Regions from separate parts of the Allobosea sp. FG18 genome, predicted to be linked through region 2. Evidence: riboswitches for the same ligand, from Rfam matches in the RefSeq annotation. Region 2 holds a riboswitch; each other region holds the start of a gene.
What was found. A riboswitch is a leader RNA that binds a small molecule or an ion and turns the genes downstream of it on or off. The one in region 2 is predicted to bind cobalamin.

Region 1 (4,205 bases), on a different contig from region 2:
GTCGATGGCCACCTTGATACCGCCGAAGACACCGAGGCCCGGCACGAGGAAGCCGACCGGATTCTCCCAGCGCTTGTCGAAGAGGTTATCGACCCGCCCGAACACCGTCACCTTGTCGGTCGCATTGTACTCGGCGGCGAGGTTGACCAGCGTCGCACCCTTCGCCCGCATGCGGGGCACCGAGAAGTCGCGATTGCCGTCGACCCAGGAGCCGATATGGATCAGCGTCGCCGAGAGGCTGAGCTTGTTCGTCGGCGTCCAGGTCGCGGTCGCGCTCGCCTTGTGGCGCGGCCGGCGCAGCAGTTCCTGCCGCGCGATCTCGTCCTTGGCGAGGGTGAAGGTGTAGTCGGCGCGGATGCGGAACTGCGGCGAGATTTCCAGCGTGGCGAAGGCCTCGACGCCCTTCGTCTTCGCCTTGCCGATATTGGCGTAGGAATCGCGCCTGGTGTTGGTGACGATCAGGTTCTCGATATCGTTCTGGAACCAGGTCGCGCCGAGTTGCAGGCGCTTGTCGAAGAGCGGCTGCTCGAAGCCGACATCCCAGCCTCGGCTTTCCTCCGGCTTCAGGTTCGGGTTGCCGAAGAAATTGTAGCCGGGACGATAGTCGATGAAGAGCTCGCTTAGCGTCGGCGCCTTGAAGCCGGTGCCGTAGCTCGCCTTCAGCTTGGTCTCCGTACCTGGGATGAGGACGGCCGGCGTGATGCGGTAGGTCGTGTGCCCGCCATAGCTGTCGTCATGGTCGTGGCGGATGTTGGCCGCCATGAAATAGCGATCCTCGATATTGCCCTGGTATTCGAGATAGGCCGCCTTGTTGCCGTTCGAGGCGATCAGGCTCGCCGTATCCAGCCGCTCGCGCTCATATTGCAGGCCCGTGATCAGGTTGTGGCCCTTGGTGATCTCGAGATTGCCGCGCCAGTCGAGCTTGGTGCGCTCGCCAAGGCTCTGATTGGGCAGGCCGAGCAGGCCGGTCGTCGCGGAAGCCGTCCGCGTTCCCCTGTCCTGCCGCGAGTAGGAGACGCCGAAGGTGTTGACGAAGCGCCCACTGAGCGGGTCCCAGACCACTTCGCCGCGGGTGAAGGCCTGCGCATAGTTCTGCTGGGAGCGATAGGGCGAGGGCTTGCTCGGGAAGCCGGTGTCGCCGGTATTGCGCAGCTGGCCGTCTTGGTAGCGGCCGACCCAGTTCAGCGTCAGCGTGTCGGTGAGCGCGAAGCCGAGGCGGCCGGAATAGCTGTAATTATCGAAGATGTTCGGGTTGATCCGGCGGCCGGGCGGCACGAGGTTCGGCGGCGTCACCTCGGTCCCGTCGGCGCGGAAATGCGCGGCGTTGAAGGCGTAGTTGAAGCGATCGTCGCCGCCGCTGAAGCCGAGGGACTGGTTGAACGTGCCGTGCGATCCGCCTTCGACGCGCGCGGTCATCTTCGGCGGCCCCTCGCCGCGCTTCGTGGTCACCGAAATGACGCCGCCCAGCGCGTTGGCGCCGTAGAGGCCGCTCTGCGGGCCGCGCAGCACCTCGATGCGCTCGATATCCTCGATCAGCATTGAGCCGAAATCGAAGGAGCGGTTCGGTGCCGAGGGATCGTTGGCCTCGATGCCGTCGATCAGCACCTTGACGTGGTTGGAATTGGTGCCGCGCATGAAGACCGAGGTCAGGCCGCCCGGCCCGCCGGTCTGCACGATGTTGAGGCCGGGCACGGCGGCGAGCGCCTGTGGCAACGTCCGGCGCTGCTGCTGTTCGATATCCCGGGCGGTGATGACGGTGACCGAGCTCGCAATCTCGCGGGCGGGGGTCGGCGTTCCCGTGGCGCTGACGACGATCTCGTCGAGCGCGATCGTCGCGGGAGCCGGTTGGGCGAAGGCCGGAGCGGTTGCGCCGGCGATCGCGAGGCAGGAGGAGAGCAGCAAGCGGCCGCGTCCGGCGGCCGGGAGGAAGACGTTCACGATGGAGACCTCGGGCGTTGACGTCAGTGGCACGTCACCGCGAACGCGATCTCCCATCAGCCGTACGAAAGACGGCGAACGGTCGAATCAGCGATCGGCGCACCCCGGCCGAACGTGTCCGCGTGTGACCACGGCTGACGGCAGGTCTCCTGGCTCGCGGGTCGCTGCCCTTCACCGCCTTCCCAGGTCCGAGGCCCCAGTGGCGTATGGCGAAAGGCTCGCCGCTTACAGTTGCGGGGGCAGCCACGGCATGGGGTGGTTGGCCACCCGCACCGCGTTCCCTTTTGATCCCGTGAGGGAACCGTCGGATCGACGAGTAGGGCGAAAAAGTGGCGACGTCAAACAGCTGCCGCACCGAAATCGAAGCCATGAACAGGCTCGGCAATCGTGGCGACTGCGCTATACTCGCAGCAACAGAAGCAGATAGGCACCCGCTCGATGCTGGCCGAGACTTTGCCCCCCGCGAGCGTGGGCGTTACCGTCAAACTCTACGACGACCTCTCCTCGGCCATCGTCTCCGGGGAGATCGCGCCCGGCGCCAAGCTGAGCGAGCCGGCGATCGCGCGCCGCTTCGGCGTCAGCCGCGCGCCGGTTCGCGAGGCGATCCGGCGCCTGCAGGAGCGCGGGCTCGTCACCTATGTCGCCAATCAGGGCGCGCGCGTCGCCGAGCCGAGCGCGGCCGAGTTCCTCGCCCTGCTCGACGTGCGCGAGGCGACCGAGGGCATGGCTGCCCGTCTCGCCGCCGAGAGCATGAGCGAGGCCGAGATCGCGGCGCTCGATGCACTGGTCCGGGGCCATCGTGGCGAGATCGAGCGCAACCCGATGGGCGCCTATCTCCAGGACGAGCCCGAGGCCGATTTCCACCGCCGGATCGCCAAGGGCAGCGGCAATCCGATTCTGGCCGAATTGCTCTGCGAGCAGTTCTACCCGCGCCTGCGCCTGTGCCGGCGCCTGCATTCGACCGTTCCCGGGCGCGGCCGCGAGGCCTGGGGCGAGCATATGCGGATCACCGAGGCGATCAGCCATCGCGACGGAGAACTCGCGGAGATCCTGATGCGCCGCCATATCCGCGCCGCCCGCATGGCGCTTCAGGCGGCGCTAGCCGTGAGCGAAAGCGCCAAGCCGGGCAAGCGCCGGAACGGTGGGAAGCGCTGATCCGGTTCAGCCGGTAGCAGCGACCGACTGCCCTTCCGCCTCGGCGCGGCGGCGGCGATGGGCGAGCAGCGGCGGTACGATCAGGACCAATGCCGCGATCCCGAGCAGCGTCGCCGCGATCGGCGTGCCGACCAGCACGCTCCAGTCGCCCTGGCTGACGGCGAGCGCGCGCCGGAGCTGGATTTCCGCTTGCGGGCCGAGGATCAGCCCGATCAGGGCCGGCGCGATCGGGAAATCATGGACGCGCGCGACATAGCCAACGAGGCCGAGGCCGCACATCAGGGCGAGGTCCATCCAGGAGGTCGAGAGCCCCCAGACGCCGACCATCGCGAAGACGACGATGCCGCCATAGATGTAGTGGCGCGGGATCAGCAGCAGTCGGACCCAGATGCCGACCAGCGGCAGGTTGAGGATCAGCAGGATGACGTTGCCGATATAGAGCGAGGCGATCAGGCCCCAGAGCAGATCGGGATTGGTCGCGAAGAGCAGCGGGCCGGGCTGGAGCCCGTAATTCTGGAAGGCGGCGAGCAGGACGGCGGCCGTCGCGGTCGATGGCAGGCCGAGCGTCAGCAACGGCACGAGGATGCCGGCGGCGGCCGCGTTGTTGGCCGCCTCGGGGCCGGCGACGCCCTCGATCGCGCCCTGCCCGAACTCCTCCGGATGCTTGGTCAGGCGGCGCTCCAGCGCATAGGAGAGGAAGGTCGGGATTTCCGTTCCGCCGGCCGGCAGCGCCCCGATCGGGAAGCCGATGACGCTGCCGCGCAGCCAGGGCTTCCAGGAGCGCTTCCAATCCTGTTTCGTCATCCAGCTTCCACCGGAGAGCGGATTGACGGCGGCCGGAGCCGCGCTGTGCCGGCTTGCGACATAGAGCGTCTCGCCGATCGCGAAGAGCGAGACCAGCACGACCGTGAACGAGATGCCGTCGAGCAGTTCGAGCGTGCCGAAGACCATGCGGGTCTGGCCGGTCTGGGTATCGATGCCGATCGTGCCGAGCGCCAGCCCGAAGAACAGAGCGGCGAAGCCGCGCACCATCGAGCGCCCCATCACCACGGCGACCGCGGTGAAGGAGAGCATCATCAGCGCGAAATAGTCCTCCGGGCCGAAGACGAAGG
Region 2 (4,205 bases):
AGGTGATGCCGAGGCGTCGGACCAGGCTCAGGATCGAGAGCTGGTGCTGGATGTCGAGATGGTTGGTCGGCTCGTCCAGGATGAGCTCGCTCGGCTCCTGCGCGAGCGCGCGGGCGATATGGACGCGCTGGCGTTCCCCTCCCGAAAGCGTGTGCCAGAACTGATCGTGGCGCTCGGTGAGCCCGACCCGCGCCAGCGCTTCGTTCACGGCGCCCTCGTCGGCTTCGCTCCACGAGGCCAGCGCCGCACGATGCGGCGTGCGGCCGAGGCGGACGACATCGCAGACGGACAACTGGATCTCGGTGGTCGCCTGCTGCTCGACGAAGGCGAGGCGGCGGGCCAGCTCGCGGCGGGGCACGCTGGCGATGTCGTTTCCGTCGAGGGTGACGACGCCGCTCGCGACGTTGCGCAGGCGGCAGAGCAACCGGAGCAGGCTCGACTTGCCGGAGCCGTTCGGGCCGATCAGGCCGAGCACCCGGCCGGGCGCGGCTTCCAGCGTCACCCCGTCGACGATCATCCGGCCGCCGGCACCCCAGCGGGCCTCGCGGGTCGCGAGCGTCATGCCGGCCTCCGGGCGCGGTAGAGGATGAGCGCGAAGACGGGTGCGCCGAACAGCGCTGTCACCACGCCGATCGGCAGGATCTGCTGAGGTATCAGGATGCGGGAGAGGATGTCCGCGAGGATCATGAAGATCGCGCCGATGACGAGACAGGCTGGCAGCAAGCGGGCATGGCCGGAGCCGACGAGGAAGCGCGCGGCATGGGGAATGATCAGCCCGACGAAGCCGACCGTGCCGACGATCGAGACCATCACCGCCGTCATCACCGCCGTCGTGGCGAAGAGCACGACCTTCACCCGCGTGACGGCGACGCCCAGCGAAGCTGCGGCGTCGACGCCGAAGGCGAAGGCGTCGAGCGCCTTGGCGTGCAGCATGCAGATGCCGAAGCCGATGAAGGCGACCGGCGCCGCCATCCAGATGTCGGGCCAGCGCACGCCGCCGAAATTGCCGAGCAGCCAGAACATCACACCGCGCGCCTGCTCGGCGCTGGCGAGCGTCGTGACGATCGTGGCGGTCGCGGCATTGAAGAGTTGCGAGGTCGCGACACCGGCGAGGATGACGCGATCGCTCGCCCCGCCCGCCCCTGCCGCCAGCAGCGCCACGACGACGAGCGCAGCGCAGGAACCGATGAAGGCGCCGGCCGAAACGGAGAGCACCGCGCCGCCGATGCTGATGCCGAGGATCAGCACCGCGACGGCGCCGGTCGAGGCGCCGGCCGAGATGCCGAGGATATAGGGTTCTGCCAGCGGGTTGCGCAGCAGGGCCTGCAGGATCGCGCCCGAGAGGGCGAGCGCGCCGCCGCAGAGCCCCGCCATCAGCGCACGGCTGAGCCGATAATCAAAGATCACGCCCTGCTGGATCGCGCTGACCGGAAAGTCGAGGTCGAACAGCCCGTTGCCGAGCGCCTTCAGGGCGGTGTCCAGCGGGATGCGCATCTCGCCGATGGTCACGGCCAGCGCGACCGAGAGGATCAGCGCCAGCAGCGAGGCCAGCGCGATCGCGACACGCGCCGGCCAGTTCGGCCCATGGGCGGCGTGGCTCAACGCGAGAGCCCGAAGCCGGCGATCGCTTTGGCCAGTGTCTCGATACCGTCGACCGTGTCGAGCCCGGCGCGGGTCGCACCGACATCCATGATGACGACGCGGTTGTTCTTCACGGCGTCCAGCTTGCTGGCGACCGGATCGGTCTTCAGGAACTCCAGCTTCTTCTCGATATCGTCGGCCGGGAAGCGGCGGCGATCCATCTTCACGGTGACGATCACGGCGGGGTTGGCAGCGGCGATGCTCTCCCAGCCGACCAGCGGCCATTCCTCATTGGTCGTGATGACGTTGCGGGCGCCGAGCTTGGAGAGGATATAGGCGGGCACGCCGTTCTTGCCGGCCATGAAGCCGTCGCCCTTGATGTCCTTGCTGGAGAACCAGACGACGACCGGAACGTCCTGCGCCTTCAGCTTCGCGACCTGCTCGACCGCCTTGTCCTCGCGCGCCTTGAGCTCGGCGACGAGCGTCTCGGCCCGGTCGGCGACATCGAAGATCGCGCCGAACTCGCGGATGTTGCGATAGACCAGCTCCATCGTGAACATCTGGGTACGCACGCCGTCACCGGCGCCGGAATTGTCCTTGCCGACGCAATCGGTCGGCGAGACATAACTAGGCACCTTCACCTTGGCGAACTGGTCGCGCTTGCCGACGATGCCGTTCGGGCCGACATGCCATTCGAACATCGCGGTGACGAGATCGGGCTCCTGCGCCAGCACGGCCTCGAAGCTCGGATCATTGTCGGCGAGGCGCTTCACCTTGGCGTTGACCGCCTCATAGGGCTTGGCCACCGGCGAGAACCAGACCGCCGTGCCGACGACGCGGTCGCCAAGGCCGAGCGCATAGAGGATTTCCGTCTGCGTCTGGCCGATCGCGACGACGCGCTTGGGCGCGGCGTTGAAGGTGATCGTCTCGCGGCAATTCTCCAGCGTCAGCGGATATTTGGTCGGCGCCGCGATGGCCGTGCCAGTGGCGAGAGCGCCGAACAGGGCAGCGGCCGAGAGGCGGAGCAGAGAATTGAACGGGCGCGCTGCCGGCATCGAGGCCATCCGAAATGTAACAATGTTGCATTTCTGATAGAGTGCGCGGCAGGCAGCCGTCAAGCCACCTTGGGCGGCCTGTGCAGTGGTCTTCGTGAACATGGGTTTCATCGCTCCCCGAGATGACGGCCGGGGCAGCTTTGGGCATGTGGGGCGGGAGGCCGGCCGCGAGGGTCGCCATCGACACACAGGCTTCGGAACACCCCGTCCGAAAGACGTCTTCGACGACCGGGGCAGGTCTCCTGGCTCGCGGGTCGATGCCTGTTCCGCCCGGCCTTCCCGGCGCGTCAGGCGCCAGTGGACGATGGACGGAGAGCTCGCCGCTTACAGTTGCGGGGGCAGCCTCGGCTTTGGCACTGGAAGTGCCTCACCGAATTCCCTCTTAGCTCCGGGAGCAACCCGGAGAACCTCGATCGGCGCCCACCCTATAAGGGCGCGGCGCTGCGTCAAGCGGACATCGCGTCAGAGGCTCGGCGTGCTGTAGAGCCGCTTGCCGCCGACGGAGATCTCGACCTCCTGCAGATAGCTGCGCAGTGCCGTCGTCGCGACCTCGATGCCGAGACCCGGTGCATCGGGCGCGGAGACCTGCCCGTTCGCATCGCGCTCCACATGATTGGCAGAGATCGTGGTGGCGAGCGGCTTCGGCATGGCCGGGTATTCGCAAATCTCGTGCGCAGCGAGGCCGGCATAGGGCTGGAGCGAGGCCGAGAGAGCGAGATGCGAGGTGAAGGTGTGGTTGACGAAGGTCACGCCCTTGGCGACCGCATAATCCGCCACCGCCTTGGACGGACCGATGCCGCCGATCCGCCCGCAATCGATCTGTACATAGCCGATGCCGCCATAATCGATGAGCTGCCGGGCCATCGACTCGTTATGGGCGCCCTCCCCGCCGGCCAGCCGGACCTTGGGGCTGCGCTTGGCGAGCGCGCCATAGGCTTCGAGCGCGCTGGCGTGGAAGGGCTCCTCGAACCAGAGCACGTTCGCCTTCTCCATCGCGGGCAGACGGGCGGCGGCGCGCTCGACATCCTCGATGAAGATCTGGCCGGTATCGACGAGCAGGATGCCGTCCTGCCCCAAACCCTCGCGAGCGGCAACGAAATGCTCGGCATCGGCCTCGACGCTGCCGCGGCCGATCGGCCCCCAGCCGAACTTGGCGGCGCGGAAGCTGCGCTTGCGGGCATCGCGGGCGCGTTCGAGAGTCTCCTGCGCCGTGTCCCCGAAAAGGACCGAGGCATAGGGCGTCTTGGGGTGGCTCTTCGCGTAGCCAAGCAGGCGCCAGACCGGCTCGGAGCGCATCTTGCCGAGGATGTCCCATAAGGCCATCTCGACGCCGGAGAAGGTATGCGGCGCCTGCAGCAGGTCCATCGAGTTATAGGCGACGGCAGCAGCGATGCGGGCGATATCCTCCGGGCCTTCCAGCGTCTGGCCGAGCACGGAATCGGCGACCGGCCGGCAGACGCCATGCGACATCGGACAGATGAAGGCGGCGATGGAGGGCAGTGGCGCCGCCTCGCATTCGCCCCAGCCGACATGGCCGCCGGCGGCGACCCTGACCAGCAGCGCATCCTG
Region 3 (4,205 bases), on a different contig from region 2:
GCGAGAGCCGCTTCCACGGCCTTGAGATCGAAGCCCTTGAGGCCGATCACGGTGAGGCGCCCGTCGCGCGGTTCGCTCGCGCTCCAGGCCCGGTCGAAATGATGACTGAGGCGCCGGCCGACGCCCTGTACGACCAGACGCATCGGCTTGCCCGGAACGGCGGTGAAGCCCTTGAGGCGCAGCACGCCCTCGGCCTCGGCCGCCTTGGCGACGCGCGCCGTGAGCTCCTCCGGCGAGAGGCCGGCCGGCAGCGGCACGGCGACCGAGTCGAAATCGTCATGGTCGTGATCGTGCTCGCCTTCGCCATGATGCGAGGGGCGGGCGGCGAGGTCGCTTTCGGCGGCAGCGCCGAGGCCGACGATCAGCGCCGGCTCGACCTTGCCATGGGCGGTCTCGACGATCTTGATCGCTTTCGGCAGATGCTCGGCGATCTCGGCTTTCACCCGCGCGCGGCCGGCCTCGTCGACGAGGTCGCTCTTGTTGAGCAGGATCAGGTCGGCGCAGAGGATCTGGTCCTCGAACACCTCCTCCAGCGGGTTGTCGTGATCGACGGAGGCGTCCGCTGCCGTCTGCGCCGCGAGCGCCTCCGGATCATCGGCGAACTGACCCTCGGCCACGGCCGGCCCGTCGACCACGGCGATGACGCCGTCGACGGTCACGCGCGAGCGGATCGCCGGCCAGTTGAACGCCTGCACCAGCGGCTTCGGCAAAGCGAGGCCGGAGGTCTCGATCAGGATGTGCTCCGGCGGGTTCGGCCGGTTCAAAAGCTTTTCCAGTGCGGGCACGAAATCATCGGCGACGGTGCAGCAGATGCAGCCGTTCGGCAGCTCGACCACGTCCTCGTCGCTGCAGCCGGCAATGCCGCAGCCCTTCAGGAATTCGCCGTCGAAGCCGAGATCGCCGAACTCGTTGACGAGTACTGCGAGCTTCTTGCCTTGCGCATTCTCGAGGAGATGGCGCACCAGCGTCGTTTTCCCGGCGCCGAGGAAGCCGGTGATGATCGTGCAGGGGGTCTTGCTGAGTGACGTCTTGCCCAGGTTGGTGGTCTGCGGAGCGTTCATGATGTCATCCTTGCTGGCGCGCCGGCAAAGGCGGCACGCGCGCGACCACGCCCTTGCGGAAGGACTGCGGCCGCTCTTTCCAGGGAACGATGCCGTTGGCGCTGGCGGCATAGGCCTCCGCGGCGCCGACGATCTCGTCGAGATGGGTGTCGGTGTCGAGATCGCCGATCAGATAGGTCCATTTCCCGTCGGCGCTGAGCGCGATGGTGCAGGGCCGCTTGCAGACGGCGAGGCATTCGACGGGCAGCACGGGGATCGTGCTGCCCTTGGCTTTAAGCTGTGCGGTGAGCCGCTCGGCCAGCGCCAGTCCCGGCTGGTCGTAACCTTCCGGGAGATCGGCGCGGGCGCGGCGGCAGGCCGTGCAGACATGGATGGTGAGGTCACCCTCGGACATGGCTTGTCCTCAGGCTTCCGCGGCCCGGCGGCTCGCCCGGGGCCAAAGCACGCCGACCATGAAGGCGGTGGCGAGCCAGAGCGCGGCCTGGATGCCGAGCGAGAGCGACGCGAAATGCGCGGCGACCTCGGCCGGCACCTTGCTCTCCGGCGCGGCCGGATGCGGGGCGCCGACGACATGCGGCAGCAGGATCAGGACGATCGCCACAAGCTTGAGCCAGGGCTGCTCGAAGCGCAGGAACACAAAGAGCCCGGCCGCGGTGGCGATGGCGGTCCACAGCCACCAGACCTGGCGCTGCTCCAGCGCGGCCGAGGCTGCACCCGGCAGCTCGGGAGCCAGCCCCATCGCCGGGGCGAGCCCGAGCGCGAGGAAGCCGCAGGCGCCCCAGACGAGCGCGCTGCGCTGGTCGATCGTATCGCCGGCCGCGATCATGCCGGCGAGGAGCAAGCCCGCGAAGCCGATCGCGGTCGCGATCGTCACGGCGCTGGTGAAAAGCGTGCGCTGGAAGCCGTCCTGCGGCTTCCATTCGGCATGGTCGTGGCCGGGCGCGTCGCCGGCCGGTCCATGCGCGTGGATGATCTTCGCCTCGCCGTCGAAGGTTGCCAGCGTCGGCGCTTTCAGGGCGAGTGCCGCCTCATAGGTCTCGGCCTTGAGGATCAGCGGGGTGGTGGTGACATGCTGCAGGGCGGCGACGATCAAGCCAGCCAGAAGCCCGGCCAGGATGCTGACCGTGAGAACACGCGTGACCATGGATGCTTTCCCTCAGTGGCAGGGAAAGGCGAGGCCGTGACGGCTGTCATGCGCGGCGTTGTGGACATTGGTCGAGGCCGCGAAGCCGGTCGTGTAGATCAGCGCGACGCCGATCACGAGCGCGGCGGCAACCGCCTTGACGCGTTCCGAAACGCTGAGTGTAGGGGTGGAAACCGAAGCGGTGTTCATAAGCGTTCTCCGTGGCCGCCCCGCCGGCAGCCGGTTGGATCTCTGCGGGTTGACGGCAGGTCTCCTGGCTCGCGGACTTCGCGCCCCTTGCCGCCTTCCCGGAGCGAGCGCTCCAGTGGCCGATGGCGAAGGACATCCGCTTACAGTTGCGGGGGCAGCCGCGGTCTCGCACCGCGTTCCCTTTTCACCTCCTCGCGGAGGCACCGTCACGGATCATCATTAGCCATCGCCGTGTTGCTGTGCAATGCAAGAACGGTCCGACACATACATGCGGTCATCCCGGCCGGAGCGCAGCGAAGAGCCGGGATCCATGCCTGAACCTCTACCGGAAGCGTTCCGGCATGGATCCCGGGTCTCCCTATGGTCGCCCGGGATGACGGCCAGCGAAACCAAGCCGCCGATGCAGTCTCTTCCGATCCCCCATCTCACGCTCGTCCTCGGCGGCGCCCGCTCCGGCAAGAGCCGCCATGCCGAGGCGCTGGTCGAGGCGCTGCCGACGCCCTGGACCTATATCGCCACCGCGCAGGCCTATGACGACGAGATGCGCGAGCGCATCGCCGAGCATCGCGCCCGCCGGCCCGACGGATGGCAGACGGTCGATGCGCCGCTCGATCTGGCCGGCGCGATCGCCGCCCAGCCGACGGGCCGTCCGATCCTGGTCGATTGCCTGACGCTGTGGCTGACCAACCTGATCCTCGCCGAGCGCGACACCGCCGCCGCACGCGAGGCCCTGATCGCCGCCTGCGAACGCGTTTCCGCCCCGCTCGTGCTGGTCGGCAACGAGGTCGGTCTCGGCATCGTCCCGGAGAATGCGCTGGCCCGCCGCTTCCGCGACGAAGCCGGACGCCTCCATCAGGCGCTTGCGGCGCGTGCGGCCAGCGTGGTCTTCATGGTCGCCGGATTGCCGATGCGAGTGAAATGATGCGGGTTAAACTATGACGGAGACCGAGGACGCCGCCCGCCACAAGGCCAAGATGGAGAAGCGCAAGGCGGTGCAGGACGCCGAAGTTGCCTCCAAGACGCTCGAGAAGGGCTTGCTGATCGTCAACACCGGCCCCGGCAAGGGCAAGTCGACGGCAGCTTTCGGGCTGATCCTGCGCGCGCTCGGCCATGGTTGGCGCATCGGCGTGGTGCAGTTCATCAAGGGCGCCTGGTCGACCGGCGAGCGTCGGGCGTTGGAGGCCTTCGGCGATCAGGTGAGCTGGCACAGCATGGGCGAGGGCTTCACCTGGGAGACGCAGGACAAGGCTCGTGACATCGCGGCGGCCGAACGCGCCTTCGCAAAGGCCAGGGAATTGATGGCCGATCCGGAGATCAGGCTTCTGGTGCTCGACGAGCTCAACATCGCCCTGCGCTACGATTATCTGCCGCTCGCCGAGGTTGTCGCGACGCTGTCTGCCCGCAGGCCTGACCTGCACATCGTCGTCACCGGCCGCAACGCCAAGCCGGAGCTGATCGAGGCGGCCGATCTCGTCACTGAGATGACGCTGGTGAAGCATCATTTCGCTGCGGGTGTGAAGGCGCAGCAAGGCATCGAGTTCTGAGAGCCCGCTCTGTGCCTCGGCAGCATTGAGTCAGCCCGGACGCAGCGAAGCGGAGATCCGGGATCCATTCCGGAACCTGCCCGAAAGAGGTTCCGGCATGGATCCCGGGTCAAGCCCGGGATGACCAAGTATCTCCGGCGCGGGCCAACACCCCTCCCGTTGCGATAAGCCATCCTCGATGTGGAGCGATCGCCTCGACCGGCTCATCCACTTGACGGTGATCGATCCAGTCTTCAGATTGAATCTGAATTCAAATTCAATTTCGAG

Region 1: it holds a riboswitch for cobalamin, as region 2 does, so the genes downstream of both, ACODTJ_RS25825 (TonB-dependent receptor plug domain-containing protein) here and ACODTJ_RS14070 (ABC transporter substrate-binding protein) in region 2, are expected to answer to the same signal.
Region 3: it holds a riboswitch for cobalamin, as region 2 does, so the genes downstream of both, ACODTJ_RS11310 (CbtB domain-containing protein) here and ACODTJ_RS14070 (ABC transporter substrate-binding protein) in region 2, are expected to answer to the same signal.

What each region holds. Positions count from the first base shown of each region.
Region 1 covers NZ_JBMDKB010000031.1:29,226-33,430, reverse strand. The annotation lists gene ACODTJ_RS25825 (TonB-dependent receptor plug domain-containing protein) at 1-1,938, opposite strand, end outside; cobalamin riboswitch at 2,061-2,259, opposite strand; gene ACODTJ_RS25820 (GntR family transcriptional regulator) at 2,326-3,093, shown strand; gene ACODTJ_RS25815 (tripartite tricarboxylate transporter permease) at 3,100-4,205, opposite strand, start outside.
Region 2 covers NZ_JBMDKB010000011.1:97,455-101,659, forward strand. The annotation lists gene ACODTJ_RS14060 (ABC transporter ATP-binding protein) at 1-562, opposite strand, end outside; gene ACODTJ_RS14065 (FecCD family ABC transporter permease) at 559-1,602, opposite strand; gene ACODTJ_RS14070 (ABC transporter substrate-binding protein) at 1,599-2,636, opposite strand; cobalamin riboswitch at 2,852-3,063, opposite strand; gene ACODTJ_RS14075 (mandelate racemase/muconate lactonizing enzyme family protein) at 3,099-4,205, opposite strand, start outside.
Region 3 covers NZ_JBMDKB010000008.1:133,160-137,364, reverse strand. The annotation lists gene cobW (cobalamin biosynthesis protein CobW) at 1-1,061, opposite strand, end outside; gene ACODTJ_RS11320 (DUF1636 family protein) at 1,066-1,455, opposite strand; gene ACODTJ_RS11315 (CbtA family protein) at 1,465-2,205, opposite strand; gene ACODTJ_RS11310 (CbtB domain-containing protein) at 2,218-2,394, opposite strand; cobalamin riboswitch at 2,432-2,617, opposite strand; gene cobU (bifunctional adenosylcobinamide kinase/adenosylcobinamide-phosphate guanylyltransferase) at 2,768-3,316, shown strand; gene cobO (cob(I)yrinic acid a,c-diamide adenosyltransferase) at 3,330-3,938, shown strand.